Regions from separate parts of the Geobacillus sp. C56-T2 genome, predicted to be linked through region 1. Evidence: riboswitches for the same ligand, from Rfam matches in the RefSeq annotation. Region 1 holds a riboswitch; each other region holds the start of a gene.
What was found. Region 1 has a riboswitch for S-adenosylmethionine ahead of mtnK (S-methyl-5-thioribose kinase). Riboswitches for the same ligand answer to the same signal wherever they lie in the genome.
Positions count from the first base shown of each region.

Region 2: linked by a shared signal. The riboswitch ahead of GC56T2_RS03610 (bifunctional homocysteine S-methyltransferase/methylenetetrahydrofolate reductase) and the one ahead of mtnK (S-methyl-5-thioribose kinase) in region 1 are both predicted to bind S-adenosylmethionine.
Region 3: linked by a shared signal. The riboswitch ahead of GC56T2_RS06605 (hypothetical protein) and the one ahead of mtnK (S-methyl-5-thioribose kinase) in region 1 are both predicted to bind S-adenosylmethionine.

Region 1 covers NZ_VJWB01000001.1:904,807-908,833, forward strand. Annotated here, with positions in the region: gene mtnA (S-methyl-5-thioribose-1-phosphate isomerase) at 1-792, opposite strand, end outside; gene mtnK (S-methyl-5-thioribose kinase) at 863-2,053, opposite strand; SAM riboswitch class I at 2,139-2,307, opposite strand; gene GC56T2_RS04665 (carbon-nitrogen family hydrolase) at 2,401-3,216, opposite strand; gene GC56T2_RS04670 (pyridoxal phosphate-dependent aminotransferase) at 3,315-4,027, shown strand, end outside.
Region 2 covers NZ_VJWB01000001.1:709,708-713,734, reverse strand. Annotated here, with positions in the region: gene GC56T2_RS03620 (ABC transporter ATP-binding protein) at 1-700, opposite strand, end outside; gene GC56T2_RS03615 (hypothetical protein) at 846-1,163, opposite strand; SAM riboswitch class I at 1,348-1,449, shown strand; gene GC56T2_RS03610 (bifunctional homocysteine S-methyltransferase/methylenetetrahydrofolate reductase) at 1,520-3,370, shown strand; gene metH (methionine synthase) at 3,363-4,027, shown strand, end outside.
Region 3 covers NZ_VJWB01000001.1:1,294,601-1,298,627, reverse strand. Annotated here, with positions in the region: gene GC56T2_RS06615 (PaaI family thioesterase) at 61-543, opposite strand; gene GC56T2_RS06610 (VOC family protein) at 1,095-1,478, opposite strand; gene GC56T2_RS06605 (hypothetical protein) at 1,505-1,840, opposite strand; SAM riboswitch class I at 1,907-2,011, opposite strand; gene opp4A (oligopeptide ABC transporter substrate-binding protein) at 2,062-3,846, opposite strand; gene GC56T2_RS06595 (ABC transporter permease) at 3,860-4,027, opposite strand, start outside.

The sequences.
Region 1 (4,027 bases):
GCCGAACGATTTGGCGAGCAAAGCGAGGCCGAACGTGCCGATTTTGTTCGCTGTATCGCCGTTTCGCGCGATCCGGTCGGCGCCGACGATGATGGCGTTAATGTGTTTCGCCTTGATCGTTTGCGCCGCCATGTTGTCGGTAATAAGCGTCACATCGACGCCCGCCTGCATGAGCTCCCAGGTGGTCAGGCGCGCCCCTTGCAACACCGGCCGCGTTTCTAGGGCGTAGACGGACAACTCGATTCCTTTTTCTTTCGCCAAATAAAACGGGGCGAGCGCCGTCCCGTAGCGGGCGGTGGCGATCGAACCGGCGTTGCAAATCGTCATCACCCGGTCGCCCGGACGGAAAAGGGACAAGGCGTATTCGCCGATGTGGCGGCACACATCCTCATCTTCGATTTGGATGCGGATCGCTTCGTGAATGAGCGTTGTTTTCGCTTCGTTGACGGAAGCGGCGCTGTTCGCGGCGGCGACGAGCCGGTCGAGCGCCCAAAACAAGTTGACGGCCGTCGGGCGGGCGCTCGCTAAGTAGTCGCGGTCTTGTTGCAAGCGGCGCTGAAATTCGTCCACCGCTTCGGTTTCATAGCGCGAGGCGGCGAGCGCCAAGCCGTAGGCAGCCGTGATGCCGATCGCCGGCGCCCCGCGCACTTTCAACGTCGCGATCGCTTCATGGACGTCTTCGAGCGTATGCAAGTCGATGTATTCGGTGACCGATGGCAGTTTTTGTTGGTTTAAAATCGTCACATGCGTCTCATGCCATTCGACAGAGCGCGGGATGACAAATGAGTTCATCGTCGTCTTCCTTTCTCGGTTGGTCGATTGGCCCAAGCTGGCGTTGGACGGCCGGCCCGGACAGAGGGTGTCATCGTTCCGTTTCGATAAACAGGCGGCGGAAGCCGTCCGTTCCCGCCAGTTCGGCGCGCTCAACGATCAGGCGGCGGCCGAGACGGAGCGCGTGCCGTTTCGCAGCGAGCCGTTCGTCTTTTTGTTCAATGCCGTCGAGATCCGCCACATGGGCGAGGCCGATCGTCCGGCGGATGACTTCGCAGCCGGCAAAACCGACGGCGTCAACGAACGCCTGCCGCAGCACCTCATCAAGCAGTCCGGGCGTCGCGGCGTACGTTTCGACGCTTTCCGTCTGCCACAGCTCAGCGAAAATGGACGTAAACACCTTCCATGTTGAGTCGATGTGAACAAAGAGCGGTTGACGCTCCGCTTCAGGGCGGGACAACGCATTTAACAGCAAGTTGGCGAAAAATTGGCCAAGGTCAAACCCGATCGGGCCGTAAAAGGCGAATTCCGGGTCGATCACTTTCGTTTCGTCGTCGCTGGCGAAAATGCTGCCGGTATGCAAATCGCCATGCAAGAGCACATCCGCTTCAGTTAAAAACTTACGCTTCAGCTTCGCCGCTTCGAGGCGGAGGCGGTCATCTTGCCAAAGCGTTTCAACGTCTGGGCGCAATTCATCTTCAAAGTTGTTCGTGTCATGGTCGAAAAACGGATCAGTGAAGACAAGGTCTTCCGTAATTTTGCATAGCTCTGGATTGACAAAGCTTTGCGCCAACTTCTTTTTCTCTTGTTGATTCATGCCGAAATCAGACGTGTAAAACGCCGTTTTGGCGATGAATTCGCCGATATGCCGCGACAACAGTGGGTACGTTTTCCCTTCGATCAGCCCTTTGCGTGCGATTTGCAGGCGGGACAAATCTTCCATCACCGTGATGGCGAGCGATTCGTCAGAATAGTAGACTTTCGGAACGTATTGCGGCACATAGCTGGCAAACGTGCGCAGCGCGTTGCTTTCAATGACGGCGCGCTTTAACGTAAGCGGCCAGCTTTCCCCGACAACTTTCGCGTACGGCAGCGCTTGTTTGATGATGACGCCTTGCTTCGTTTCTTGGTCGACGATATGAAAAACAAGGTTCAAGTTTCCGTCGCCGATCTCACGGCACAGAAGCGGCGCCCCGTCGCGGAACAAGCCGAGGCGGACGGCGAGGGCGGTCGCTTTTTGTTCGGTGAGCGGTTCGTAAACAGCTGATTGGACAATCGTCATTTTCACGTTCCCCCTTTACGTTTTGGCAAATGAAAAAGCCTCTTTCGCATACGGAAAGAGGCTTGAAGATGCATCGTCTTCGCGCCTCTTATCTTTCAGAAAGACAGCGGTCTTTCTGTTGGACTTAGCACCGTGCCCTGCGGAAGCGGGTCGCTTCCGGCGCCGCCCTTGGCGTGCGCCCTATCTCACGATAGCATTACGGTCGGTTGCTGGGCTTCATTGGGCCAATTCCCTCAGCCAACTCTTGATAAGAGTACCGGTCTAGCTATTGAGTTTTTGCAATTTTCACGATGTTAACAATCGTTTGGTTGCTTGATTCGAATGATACAGGTTGGGCAGGCGGATTGTCAATACGTTTTGAAAAATTTTTTTGCCGCCTCGTCGTAATCGTGCGGCCGGCGGTCGGCAAACACCGGGATGCGCGCACGCACCTCTTTAACGAGCGCCGGGTCGATGTCCGCTAGAAGAACGCCCGGCTTTTCATCGGCCTCGGCGATGATTTCGCCCCACGGGTCGATAATGAGTGAATGGCCGGCAAAGACGTTGTTCGGGTCGCTTCCGGCCCGATTGCAGGCGATGACGTAGCATTGATTTTCAATCGCTCGCGCCATCAGCAACGTCCGCCAATGGTGAAGGCGAGGAAGCGGCCATTCGGCGACGACAAACAGCACTTCCGCCCCGGCTAAAGCATGGACGCGAATCCACTCCGGAAAGCGGATGTCATAGCAAATGACTCCGGCGCACGACAGCCCGCTAAGTGAAAATAACCCTGGTTCGTTTCCCGGCTGCAAATACAAATGCTCATCCATCAATTGGAACAGATGAAGTTTGCTATATTCACTGACGATTTGGCCGCTCCGGTCGGCGACAATCATCGTGTTCGTCACACCGGCAGCGGTTTTTTTGGCGACTGAGCCGGCGACGAAATGGACGCCGTATGTTTGCGCTAGGCGGGAGGCGAACGCTTTCGCCCGCACGGCATCGTCATCGGCAATTTCGTCTAGGCGCGCCAAGTCATAGCCGGTCGTCCATAGTTCCGGAAGCACGACGATATCGGCTCCTTCGTTGGCGGCGGATTGCACGGCTGTTTCGGCTCGCTGTTCGTTCGTTTGCGGATCGCCAAACGCGATATCGAGCTGGAGGCAAGCGATGCGGATGGTCATTGTTTTTCACCCCAATGAAAAAATTTGCTTTACATTTTGCTTTTTACGATATATGATGTTGCACTAGAATTTCAAGAATTTTTGAGAAGGTGTGGGCGATGACGATCGAATTTCCTTTTTCCGAACTGCTTGAACAGCTGCCGAAGCAGTTTTTTGCTTCGCTTGTCGCCAAAGTGGGAGAGAAAATCAAAGCCGGGCATGATGTCATTAATTTAGGGCAAGGCAATCCGGACCAGCCGACGCCGAAGCATATCGTTGAGGCGATGCAGCGGGCGGCGGCCAATCCGAAGTACCATAAATATTCGCCGTTTCAAGGCTACTCGTTTTTGAAAGAAGCCGTTGCCGCCTTTTATGCGCGCGAGTATGGAGTTAAGGTCGACCCGACCCGCGAAGTCGCCATTTTGTTTGGCGGCAAGGCCGGGCTTGTCGAGCTGCCGCTTTGCCTCGTCAACCCGGGCGATGTGGTGCTCGTCCCGGACCCGGGCTATCCGGATTACTGGTCGGGAATCGCGCTCGCCCGCGCGCGGATGGAAATGATGCCGCTTGTCGCCGAGCAGCAATTTTTGCCCGATTACAGCGCCATTCCGGCGGCGGTCGCCGATCAGGCGAAACTGATGTTTTTAAACTATCCGAACAACCCGACCGGTGCGACGGCGACGAACGAGTTTTTCGCCGAGACGGTGGCGTTCGCCGCCAAGCACGGCATTGCCGTCGTGCACGATTTTGCTTACGGGGCGATCGGTTTTGACGGCAAAAAGCCGGTCAGCTTCCTCGAAGTTGACGGGGCGAAAGACGTCGGCGTCGAGATTTA
Region 2 (4,027 bases), 200 kb from region 1:
CAACAAACCGATTGACCGGCTCATCGTAAATCTCTTTCGGCGTCCCAAATTGCTGAATTTTCCCTTTATGGAGGACAAAAATATAGTCGGACATCGCCAGCGCTTCTTCTTGATCATGCGTGACGAAAATAAACGTGATCCCCAGCCGGCGCTGCAATTCGCGAAGCTCGTACTGCATTTCCGTGCGCAGCTTCAAATCCAGCGCCGAGAGCGGTTCATCAAGAAGCAGCACTTCCGGCTCATTCACGATCGCCCGGGCAATCGCGACGCGCTGCCGCTGGCCTCCGGACATTTCCTGAATGCGGCGGCGTTCATACCCTTCCAAGTTGACAAAACGGAGCGCTTCCTTCACCTTTTGGCGAACGTCCGCTTCTTTCATTTTTTTCACCCGCAAACCAAAAGCGACATTTTCAAACACATCCAAATGCGGAAACAAGGCGTAATCTTGAAACACCGTATTGACTTGCCGCTTGTTGGGCGGAACGTGATTCATCGGCTTCCCGTGAAAATAAATCGTCCCTTGTGTCGGTTCAATAAACCCGGCGATCAGCCGCAAAATCGTCGTCTTCCCACATCCGGACGGACCTAGCAGCGTATAAAATTTGCCTCGCTCCATCTCAAAACTCACGTCGTCCAATACCGCTGTCCCATCGTATTCCTTCGTCACATGGTCAAAGCGGATGATTGCTTGTCCGCTCACCTTCGCCCCCCCTACTCCACCTATTTCCGTCATTTCTAATGAAAGCATACTCAGCGTAAAAAAGGCAATAAAAAATCATGACAACCATGAACCGAAAGTTGCCAAAAGGAACAAAAGCCGCCACCAATCGAGCGGCAGCCCTTCCTTATCTTGAAAGCTTCACCATCCCAATCAACAAACAAATCATCCCTGCCCCCCACGCCACTCCCGCTTGGCCGAGCAGCAGCGAAATTTCTTCCGAAGCCTGCACGTCGGTAAGATCAAACCCTGTGATCCTCCATGCCAAATAGGCAGCGACAGCGTGCAGCAGAAAATGGGCGGTTATCCATAAAAACGCCGAACGCCGCGCCCGATATTTCCGCCAAAGGAAAACAACCGTCGTGATGGCGATCAACATGACAACAGAAAAACCGCCGACGAGAAGCTCCATCACTTCCTCTTCCATCGGTAAACGTACCGGCATATCTTGTCCCCCCATATCATTATGAGCGTTCCTTTTCCTATCTTTTTCTCCCTCTCTATGCCGCTCCCTTCTTGCTTCCTTGCATTTTTTCAAATTTTCTTCTTTACCGTATTGAACAATTTCAGAAAATGCATTAAATTATATAGTAATAGTCAAAACAAGAACTAATAATCGCATACGGACATTCTTATCAAGAGAGGGGGAGGGACTGGCCCGGTGAACCCTCAGCAACCTGGCCGCGGCCAAGGTGCTAAATCCAGACAGGCAGCAGCCTGGAAGATAAGAAGAAGCGAACGGAAAGTCTTCTTCTTAGAAGGCTTTTTTCTTTTACTTGCCAAGAAACGGGGGAATGGAACATGGGATTGCTTGATGAGCTGAAACAACGCGTGCTGATCGCCGACGGGGCAATGGGAACGCTTCTCTATTCGCATGGCGTTGACCGTTGTTTTGAAGAATTGAATCTATCGAAACCGGAAGACATCGTCCATATTCACGAAGCCTATATCGCGGCAGGCGCCGACGTCATCCAGACGAATACATACGGCGCCAACTATGTGAAACTCGCCCGCTACGGCTTGCAAGATGAAGTGCCGGCCATCAACCGGGCGGCGGTGCGGCTCGCCAAACAAGCCGCCAACGGTCGGGCGTACGTGCTCGGGACCATTGGCGGGCTGCGCACGTTAAACAAAAGCGCCGTGCCGCTTGATGAAGTGAAGCGGACGTTCCGCGAGCAGCTGTTTGTCTTGCTCGCCGAGGGGGTCGATGGCGTGCTGCTCGAGACGTATTACGATTTAGAAGAGTTGGAGACGGTGCTCGCCATCGCCCGCAAAGAGACGGACTTGCCGATCATCGCCCATGTGTCGCTCCATGAAGTGGGCGTCTTGCAAGACGGCACGCCGCTCGCTGACGCCCTCGCCCGCTTAGAAGCGCTTGGCGCCGATGTCGTCGGGCTCAACTGCCGGCTCGGGCCGTACTATATGCTTCAATCGCTCGAGGAAGTGCCGCTGCCAACGCGCGCCTTTTTATCGGCGTACCCAAACGCGAGCCTCCCCGACTATCGCGATGGCCGGCTCGTCTATGAGACGAATGCCGAATACTTTGAGGAAACGGCGAAAGCGTTTCGCGACCAAGGGGTACGGCTGCTCGGCGGATGCTGCGGCACGACGCCGAAACATATTGAAGCGATGGCGCGGGCGCTGCAAGACCGGACGCCGGTCACGGAAAAAACGGTCAAACGGCGCGCCGTGCCGGTGTCGGTCCAATCTGACATTCCATCATCAGCGACGCCGCTTCCCGAACTTGTCCGCGCCCGCCGCTCGGTGATCGTCGAGCTCGATCCCCCGAAAAAACTGGGCATTGACAAATTTCTCGCCGGGGCGAAAGCGCTCCATGACGCCGGCATTGACGCGCTGACGCTGGCCGACAACTCGCTCGCCACCCCGCGCATCAGCAACGCCGCCGTCGCGACCATCATCAAAGAGCGGCTCGGCGTCCGCCCGCTCGTGCATATTACGTGCCGCGACCGCAACTTGATCGGCCTGCAGTCGCACTTGATGGGCCTGCATACGCTCGGCATCACCGACGTGCTCGCCATTACCGGCGACCCGTCAAAAATCGGCGACTTTCCGGGAGCGACATCGGTGTACGATTTATCGTCGTTTGATTTAATCCGCTTGATCCGCCAATTTAATGAAGGATTGTCGTATTCGGGCAAACCGCTCGGACAAAAAACGAACTTCTCGATCGGCGCGGCGTTCAATCCGAACGTCCGTCACTTGGATAAGGCCGTCGAACGGATGGAGAAAAAAATTGAATGCGGCGCCCACTATTTCTTGACCCAGCCGATTTATTCGGAAGAGAAAATCGTGGCCGTGCACGAAGCGACAAAACATTTGTACGCGCCGATTTACATCGGCATTATGCCGCTTGTGAGCGCGCGCAACGCCGAGTTTTTGCATCATGAGGTGCCGGGCATTACGTTGTCCGATGAGATTCGCGCCCGCATGGCCGCCTGCGGTGACGACCCGGTGCGGGCGGCGCGCGAAGGAATCGCCATCGCCAAAGCGCTCATTGATGCGGCGTTCGACTTGTTTCACGGCATTTATTTAATTACGCCATTTTTGCGTTACGACATGACGGTGGAACTCATCCGCTACATTCACGAAAAAGAAGCGGCCACGAAAGAAAGGAAGGTTGTTCATGGCTGACCTCATCTTCGAACAACAGCTGCAGCGAAAAATTCTTGTCATCGACGGCGCCATGGGCACCATGATCCAAAGCGCCAACTTATCAGCCGCCGACTTTGGCGGCGAGGCGTATGAAGGGTGCAACGAATACTTGACCATCACCGCCCCGCACGTCATCCGCCGCATTCATGAAGCGTACTTGGAAGCCGGCGCGGACATCATCGAAACGAACACGTTCGGGGCGACGCGCATCGTCCTTGACGAATACGGGCTTGGCCATTTGGCGCTCGAACTGAACATCGAAGCAGCAAAGCTCGCCAAACAAGCGGCCGAGTCGTTCGCGACGCCCGACTGGCCGCGCTTTGTCGCCGGTTCGATGGGGCCAACGACGAAAACTTTGTCGGTCACGGGCGGAGCGACGTTTGACGAACTCGTTGCCGCCTATGAAGAACAGGCGCGCGGACTGCTTTTGGGCGGCGTCGACCTTCTCCTTTTGGAAACGTGCCAAGATACCTTGAATGTCAAAGCGGGATTCATCGGCATTTCCAAAGCGTTTGAAGCGGTCGGCCGCCGCGTGCCGCTCATGATTTCCGGCACGATCGAGCCGATGGGTACGACGCTTGCCGGGCAGGCGATCGATTCGTTTTTCATCTCGATCCGCCACATGAAGCCGATCGC
Region 3 (4,027 bases), 390 kb from region 1:
GCAAAGCGCCGAAGAAAGCGCTGCCAAAAACAGCGGCTTTTCGGCGCTTCCCGTTGCTTGTTAAGAGCGGACAAACGTTTTCGGCATCACGACGGCGATGACTTGCCCGCGGGCGCATAATTCACCGTTCGCGAACACTTCGGTGTCAACTTGCCATTTTTTCGGATGAATTTCCGTCACCGTGCCGATGGCCACAAGCGGCACCCCGTGCGGCGTCGGTTTGAGAAAATCGACGTGCAGCGAAGCGGTGACAAAGCGCGGCGGCGTCTCCCCGCTGCCCGGCTCATGGCCGTTTTTCCGGTGCAGCGCCAGCGCCGCTGAACCGGTGCCGTGGCAGTCGATGAGCGAGGCGATCAATCCGCCGTACACAAATCCAGGGATGGCTGTATGTTCGGGGCGCGGCGTGTATACGGTCACCGTCTTGTCCCCTTGCCATCCGGTGCGGAAATGGTGGCCCGTCTCATTCAAACGGCCGCAGCCATAGCACCAAGCGAATTCATCCGGATAGTCGTCTTGAATAGCGTGAACGATCGTTTCTTCCACGAAATCTCCTCCCCTCTTTTTCTAGTATATCATCCAATCGGAAAGGCCTCGACCCCTAAAGCGCACTTTTCGCCCCAAAGTTGCTGTCCATGCCACAATGAGCGTCATGAACAACGAAGCGGCTCCATCAGGAATCGTTCCCGAATGTCAGCCCATACACGGACTGCCATCCGTGCAAAACGAAGCTGACAGGACCTATAAGGCTGGTGATTTCGGGAAAAATACAGCTGGCCACCCATTTCTGTGAAAATGCAGGACTGACGCGGATTTTCATCCCCGGATGAAGGGCAACCCGTTGCCCACGGAACTTTCCGTGAAAATGCCGCACTGGCGCGAGGTTTTCACCCCTAGGTGGAGGGAGATCACACTGCCCATGGAACTTTTCTGAGTAAAAAGGCCACCGATTGGTGTGTGACAGCGGTTTTTCACCGGTCTTCTATGCCACCGATCGACGTGCGGTCAAGGCAAGAAAATAGAAAGAGGCGCCAGCCACGCTCTGGCGCCCAAAGCCCGATCGATGCAAAATCGCGGGCCGCCTGTTTTCATTCTTCTTATCGTTCCGGCTCGTAAAATTCGATCCATTCCCCGTCCGGGCCGAGGAAAAACAAATATTTCGCCCCGTTCGGAAGCTCGGTAATGTCCTCCCAAACGAGCGGAACGCCAAGCGACACGAGCCGCTCTTTCTCCTGCTCAATGCCTTCGACCGTAAATGCGACGTGATGCACTTTTCCTTCCGTCGGCAAATCCGGATTGTATCCTTCGATGAGTTCGACGATGACTTGGCCGTCAAGCCCCAAAAACGCCAGTTTCATCGTCCCATTCGTATGAATCATCTCGCTGAGCAGCTCGAGGCCGACGACGTTTTGATAAAATGCTTTCGATGTTTCGATATCTTTCACTTGGATGCCGACGTGTTCAAATTTTTTGACTGCCATTCGCTGTTCTTCCTTTCTCTCATGTTCTACGATTCAATGGAAAACACAGCCCGCAAATACGGGGTCATTCGCGGTGGAAAAATGCCTTTTTTTCCTAGCTCCTGCCATAGATAGCGGTCAAGGGCGTACGGCCCCTCCGCTTTCCATTCCTCCACCTCATCGTTCGTCAGCACGAGGGAAATCATCGTCCCTTGCGCTTCCCCATACAAGTGGACATAGCCGTCCCCGCGGTCGACATGCACGACCGCCCGGCGATCGAACCGGATGAGCTCCGTCCGCACGCAGCGCATGACGTGAACGGCAAACGTCGCCGCCGGCAAATGCGCCGCCATGCAAGCGCGCAGCGACAGTCGTTCCGCCACGCCCCCTCACCTCCCATCATCAAAAACCCCCCTTCCGCCTCGGAATGACGCGAAAGGGGGTGGCCGTTCTTATCATCCAAAGCGACATCGCTTTGCGGGTGTTAGCACCTTGCCAGCGGCAGGTTGCTGTGGGGTCATCAAGCCCGTTCTCTCGCCCACTCTTGATAAGACGTATGCAATTTGTCTTCTATCTTATCATACATCATCAGAGGCGGCAATCGTCATTGTTCGACTTCCGGCTGCTCGGACGTGACGCCGACATCTTTCCACGTCAGTTTCGAACTCGGATCGACCGTGAAGTTGGCGACGCGGTTGTTGACGGCATAAATGGCCGAACGATACAACGTCGGAATGACCGGAACTTCTTCGTTCATCAATTTTTGCCATTCACTGTAAATTTTCCGGCGATATTCTTTGTCAAACGCCTGTTCAGAATGGCCTTTTTCCAACAGTTCATCGTTTTTCTCATTCACCCAGCGCGAGTAGTTGAACATGACGTTCCGTCCATACAATCCGTATGGATCGACGTCCGTGCCCGTCCCCCACGCGGCTGCGTAAACGTCCACTTTCGGATCGTCTTTTTCGACCATATCATAGAAGGAGTTGAACTCCGCCAAACGTCCGTCCACAAGCTGAACATCGAGGCCGACATCTCTCCAGCATTGCATATAAAATTTAGCCAACGGTTCAGCGATGTCCCCGCCGCTCATTGCCAAGAAGTTGATCTTGAATTTTTTGCCGTTCGGATCTTCGCGGAGGCCATCGCCATCCACATCTTTATATCCGGCTTCATCCAGCAATTGTTTCGCTTTTTCCGGATTGTACGTATACCCTTTGATGGAGCTGTCATGATAGCCCGGGAACGACGGCGGAATGAGCGTGTTCGCCGGGAAGCGCAAACCATGATACAGGCGGTCGGCCACCTCTTGGTTGTTGATGGCGTACGCCATCGCCTGGCGCAGTTTTTTGTTTTGGAATTTCGGATTGTCCATGACGTTTTCCTGCTTTTTCGCATCCCAATGGCCGAGTTTAAAGCCGATATAGTTGTATGCCAAGTCCACTCTGCCGACAAACTGAATGTTTTTCGTCCCTTTCGCGTTCAAATATTGGTCGGTCGGGAACTCGGCGACGTCAATTTCGCCTTTTTTCAGCGCTTGCAGGACGACTTGCGGGCTGACGACTCTCAAAATGACGCCTTCCAAGTTCGGTTTGCCGGCCCAGTAGTCATCATTGCGAACAAACTCGACCGACTCGCCCGGAACGATTTTCTTCACTTTGAACGGTCCGAAGCCGATCGGGTTTTTCCGGATTTTATCCGATTTCGCCAAGTCTTTGATCGGAATGTCTTTCAAGTAATGCTTCGGCAGCGGATACGCCCAAATGCCGGTCAACACCGACGGATTGGCCTGTTTCCATGTGATCGTCAACGTCTTTTTGTCGATGACTTTAATGCCGGAAATTTTATCCGCTTTGCCGCTATGATATTCTTCCATCCCGACGATGCCTTGGATGAGCGCATCGCCATAGCGGACGCCGGTGTAATCTTTATGGCCGATGACCAAATACGCATACTCCAAGTCTTCGGCGGTCACCGGTTGGCCGTCATGCCAGTTGACGTTGTCTTTGATGCGGATCGTCATCGTCTTTTTGTCTTCGGACAACTCGTATGTGGCAGCGCCGTCATTCGTAATCTCATAGTCGCCGTTCGTCCGGAAAAGCGACTCGTCAAAAAATTGCAAAATCTCCGCGTCGGGCGCTCCCGTGTAGAACGCATAGCTGAGCGTTCCTTCAAACGGCGTATCGGACACAAGGCCGTATTTCAGCACGCCGCCATCGATGATTTTCCCGTCGTTTTTCACCGTCATCGGGAATTTGCTGATGTCTTCCTTCTGAGCCGCCGGTTTTTCGTTGTTGTTGCCCTTTCCGCTCGTTGTGTCGGATTTGCCCGTGCACCCGGCGAGCACGAGCAAGAGCGCGGCGAGAGCCGCCAGCCATTTTCTCTTCACATTTTCTTCCCCCTTATCCTAGTCGTTGTCTTGCATCAGCCGCACGTTTCAACGCTTGGCCGATGAAATTTATGCACAGCATCATCACTAAAATAAGCAATGACGCAGGCAACCAAACCCACCATTTGTTTTGCAACACATCCGGATTGGTCGCGTAACTGACGAGCGTGCCCAAGCTCGG